Regions from separate parts of the Streptosporangium longisporum genome, predicted to be linked through region 2. Evidence: predicted binding sites of a transcription regulator. Region 2 holds the regulator's gene; the other holds the start of a gene.
The links. The regulator HspR, encoded in region 2, represses chaperone genes until heat shock. The targets are predictions, from matches to a motif close to ANTTGAGTCNNNNNGACTCAANT.
Positions count from the first base shown of each region.

Region 1 (2,396 bases), on a different contig from region 2:
GCTCCTCCAGGCGGCCGAGGCCCGGCTGCGGCGCGGTGTCGCCGTTCTCGTCGCCGTCCCTGAGCACGCCCAGCACGCGGCGCATCTCGTTCATGGCCGTGAGCGAGAGCGTGCGGATCTGCCCGAGCCCCTCCTCCAGGCGCGCCGCGTCCCCGGCCGCCTGCAGCGGGACGGCCTCCGCCTGGATGGCGATCACCGACATGTGGTGGGCGACGACGTCGTGCAGCTCCCTGGCGATCCTGGCCCGCTCCTCCAGCACGGCCTGCCCGTCCAGTGCCTGCCTGCTGCGCCGTTCCTCCTGGGCGAGCCTGCCGAGGGCCAGCCGCCGGGCGCGGACGTTGTGACCGAACAGGACGGTCACGGTGAGGACGACGGTGACGACGGCCAGCGAGTCGGAGTGGATCGTCAGGGCGCCCAGGACCGAGATGATCCACACGCCGAGGGTGATCCGCCGATCGCAGCGCACCGCGACCGAGTAGACCACCAGTATGAACATGACCGCGGCGGCCGAGGTGTACGGAATGCCGAGGAACTGCCGGGAGATGTCCGTGCCCAACGGCATCAGCAGCGCGGCCGACCGCCAGGCGGCCAGGGGCCAGCGGTGGCGCAGCGCGAGCGGCAGGGAGAAGGCCGCGGCCGCGAACGCGAGCCCCTGCACGTCCATGGGGGAGTGCGTCTCGGCCGCGAGCTCCTTGAAGCGGACGAACCCCGTCTGGAACAGCAGGAAGGTCAGGGCCAGGTCGGCCAGCAGGACCAGGTCGACGGTCCGGAACGGCAGTACCCCCAGGAAGTGGGGCACCCGCGCGTTGAGCCGGCCGGTCCGGGGCCGGGCCGGATCGGGCACCCCGGTCACCGCCGCCTCGACGAGCGGGCCGATCAGCCGCAGGACGCCCTGGCGGGCCGCACGCGCACGCTGCCGGGGAGGACGGGAGGTCACCCGGCCAGCTTAGGCAGCCCGGCCACGCCCCGCCTCACCCCGCAGGGTGACGCCGCAGGTCACCCCCTGGGGTGAGAGGACCGGCCACCCCGGTGCCTGTCTGGGTGAGAGTGGTGGCTCACCCCTCGCTCCCCGGATCGAGGAGAGGACCCGATGGCCCGTGATTACATCATTACGATCGCTCACAGTGAACACGCTCATCCTCGGGAACATTCTGAGGCTCCCATTAATTGAGCCTGTATAACTCAACCCTTGGAGTTCACATGAGTGAGAGCTTGATCCTCCCGGTCCTGCCGCTCGACGACGAGGTCGTGCTGCCGGGCATGGTGGTCCCGCTTGACCTGTCCGAGCCCGAGGTCCGGGCCGCGATCGACGCGGCGCAGGCTCTCGCTGAGAACAAGCCCGAGGTCCTGCTCGTTCCCCGGATCGACGGCCGGTACGGTTCGGTGGGCGTGCGGGCGATCGTCGAGCAGGTGGGCAGGCTTCCCGGTGGGGAGCCCGCGGCCGTGGTGCGGGGTGCCGACCGGGTGCGGGTGGGCACCGGCACGACCGGCCCGGGTGCGGCCCTGTGGGTGGAGGCCACGGTCATCCCCGTGATCGCGGCCGGTGAGCGGGCCCACGAGCTCGCCAAGGAGTACAAGGCGCTGGCCACCACGATCCTGCAGAAGCGGGGCGCCTGGCAGGTCGTCGACGCCGTCAACCAGATGAGCGACCCCTCGGTGCTGGCCGACAACTCCGGCTACGCCCCCTGGCTGACCACCTCGCGCAAGGCCGAGATCCTGCAGACCGCCGACCCGGCCGACCGCCTCGCGATGCTGGTCGAGTGGTCGCGCGAGCACCTGGCGGAGCTCGACGTGGCCGAGACGATCCGCAAGGACGTCCAGGAGGGCATGGAGAAGCAGCAGCGCGAGTTCCTGCTCCGCCAGCAGCTGGCCGCGGTCCGCAAGGAGCTCGCCGAGCTCAACGGCGACACCTCCGGCTCCGAGGAGGAGGACTACCGCGCCCGCGTCGAGGCCGCCGACCTGCCCGCCAAGGTGCGCGAGGCCGCGCTCAAGGAGGTCGACAAGCTGGAGCGGACCTCCGACCAGTCTCCCGAGACCGGCTGGATCCGCACCTGGCTCGACACCGTCCTGGACATCCCCTGGAACGAGCGGACCGAGGACTCCTACGACATCGCCGCGGCCCGCGCCGTCCTGGACGCCGACCACACCGGCCTCGACGACGTCAAGGACCGCATCATCGAGTACCTGGCCGTCCGCGGGCGCAGGGCCGAGAAGGGCCTGGGCGTGGTCGGCGGGCGCCGCAGCGGCGCCGTGCTCGCGCTGGCCGGTCCCCCCGGGGTCGGCAAGACCTCGCTCGGCGAGTCCGTGGCCCGCGCCATGGGCCGTACGTTCGTCCGCGTCGCCCTCGGCGGCGTCCGCGACGAGGCCGAGATCCGCGGACACCGGCGCACCTACGT
Region 1 covers NZ_BAAAWD010000032.1:38,731-41,126, forward strand. Annotated here, with positions in the region: gene ABD832_RS41045 (sensor histidine kinase) at 1-937, opposite strand, end outside; gene lon (endopeptidase La) at 1,201-2,396, shown strand, end outside.
Region 1: the regulator HspR is predicted to act here: its motif matches at 1,166-1,188, upstream of lon (endopeptidase La).

Region 2 (2,396 bases):
CTCCAGCCGCTGCAGGCTGCCCTCGTCGGTCTCCTTGGCGAGCGCCAGCTCCTCCATCCGCATCCGGTCGACGTTCCGCTGGAGCTGGTCGATCTCCACCGGGCGGGAGTCGATCTCCATGCGGAGCCGGGAGGCGGCCTCGTCGACGAGGTCGATCGCCTTGTCCGGCAGGAACCGGGAGGTGATGTAGCGGTCGGAGAGCGCGGCGGCGGCCACCAGCGCGCCGTCGGAGATCTGCACCTGGTGGTGCGCCTCGTAGCGTCCCTTGAGGCCGCGCAGGATGGCGATGGTGTCCTCGACGGTGGGCTCGCCCACGTAGACCTGCTGGAAGCGCCGTTCCAGCGCCGGGTCCTTCTCGATGCGCTCGCGGTACTCGTCCAGCGTGGTCGCGCCGATCATGCGCAGCTCGCCGCGGGCCAGCATGGGCTTGAGCATGTTGCCCGCGTCCATCGCGCCCTCGGCCGCGCCCGCGCCGACCATGGTGTGCAGCTCGTCGATGAACGTGACGACCTGGCCGTTGCTCTCCTTGATCTCGCCGAGCACGGCCTTGAGGCGCTCCTCGAACTCGCCGCGGTACTTGGCCCCGGCGACCATGGCGCCCAGGTCGAGCGCGATCAGGCGCTTGTCCCGCAGGCTGGAGGGCACGTCCCCGGCCACGATCCGCTGGGCGAGCCCCTCCACCACCGCGGTCTTGCCGACGCCGGGCTCGCCGATGAGCACCGGGTTGTTCTTGGTACGGCGGCTGAGCACCTGGACGACCCGCCGGATCTCCGAGTCACGGCCGATCACCGGGTCGAGCCTGCCCGCCCTGGCCTGCTCGGTCAGGTCGATCCCGTACTTCTCCAGCGCCTGGTAGGTGTCCTCGGGCGTCGCGCTGGTCACCTTGGCGTGCCCGCGCACCTTCTCGAAGGCGTCCAGCAGGGCGGACGGGCTCGCGCCGGCGGAGGTGAGCAGCCGGGCGACCGGGCCGCCGTCGGTGGCCAGGCCGACCAGCAGGTGCTCGGTCGAGACGTACTCGTCCTCCAGGCTGCGGGCCCGCTGGGCCGCAGTGTTCAGCACGGTGAGAAGCTGCCGCGAGCTCGACGGCGCGCCGACCGTGGAGCCCTGCGCCTTGGGCAGGGCGGCCAGCTGGGTCTCGGCCTCGGTCCGGAGCTTCTTCCAGTCGGCGCCCACCGCCTCCAGCAGGGGCACGGCGGTGCCGCCGCTCTGGGCGAGCAACGAGGTGAACAGGTGAGCCGGGGCGACCTCGGGGTTGCCTTCTGCGGCCGCCCGCCGGATGGCGGAGGAGACCGCCTCCTGGCTCTTCTGAGTGAGCTTGTAGTCCATGCTTACCAGGCCTTAGTGCTTGACGGCGGCGCCGCGCGCCGCGGGTGGGACGCTGCTGTCCGGTCTCCGGCACCGCGGCGCGCCGCGGTGGTTCGCCGTGCGACGGGACGGACGGGACTCTCAGGCGGGGGGCAGCTGGTACTGGATCAGGGCGCGGATCATGTTCATCTCCGCGCGGAGACGGTGGTTCTCGTCGCGCAGCCGCAGGGCCTCGTTCTCGAGGGCCAGGATGCGCTTGATGCCCGCGAGGTTGATGCCCTCCTCCTGGGAGAGCCGCTGGACCTCGCGGAGCATCACGATGTCGCGGGTGGAGTACAGGCGCCCGCGTCCCGCCGTACGGCCTGGACTGACCAGGCCGAGACGGTCGTACTGGCGCAGGGTCTGCGGGTGCAGACCGGACAGCTGGGCGGCCACTGAGATCACGTAGACGGGTGTGTCGTCCGACAGATCGAAGTAGTTGGCTTCCATGGCTACTCGCTTCTGGCCTGTGCGATCAGGTCAGCCCGCGGGTCACCTCCCGAGGTGGCGTCGCGGAACTCCTCCAGAGCGCCTCTCGCCTTGTCCTCGAGCTTGCTGGGCACGAGGACCTCGACCGTGGCGAGCAGGTCGCCCTTGGTGCCGTCCTTACGGGTGACGCCCCTGCCGCGCACCCGGAAGGTGCGGCCGTTCGGGGTGCCCTCGGGGATGCGCAGGGTGACCGGCATCCCCTTGAGGACCGGCACCTTGATCTCGGCGCCCAGCGCCGCCTCGGTGAAGGTGACCGGGACGGTGACCGTCAGGTTCTCACCCGTCCTGCCGAACACGGAGTGCGGCTTGACGTGGATCTGGACGTAGAGGTCGCCGGCCGGGCCGCCGTTCTCGCCGGGTGCGCCCTTGGCCTTGATCTTGATGCGCTGTCCGTCGGCGACACCGGCCGGGATGCGCGCCTGGATCGTGCGGGTGCTCTTGCCCCGCCCGCTGCCGTCGCACACCGGGCACGGGTCGTCCACGAGCAGGCCGCGGCCCTTGCAGTCGCGGCACGGCTCGGAGAAGGCGAAGTTGCCCAGGTTGCGGCTGGCCGCCCCGGTGCC
Region 2 covers NZ_BAAAWD010000006.1:1,114,898-1,117,293, reverse strand. Annotated here, with positions in the region: gene clpB (ATP-dependent chaperone ClpB) at 1-1,326, opposite strand, end outside; gene ABD832_RS09165 (heat shock protein transcriptional repressor HspR) at 1,447-1,794, opposite strand; gene dnaJ (molecular chaperone DnaJ) at 1,797-2,396, opposite strand, start outside.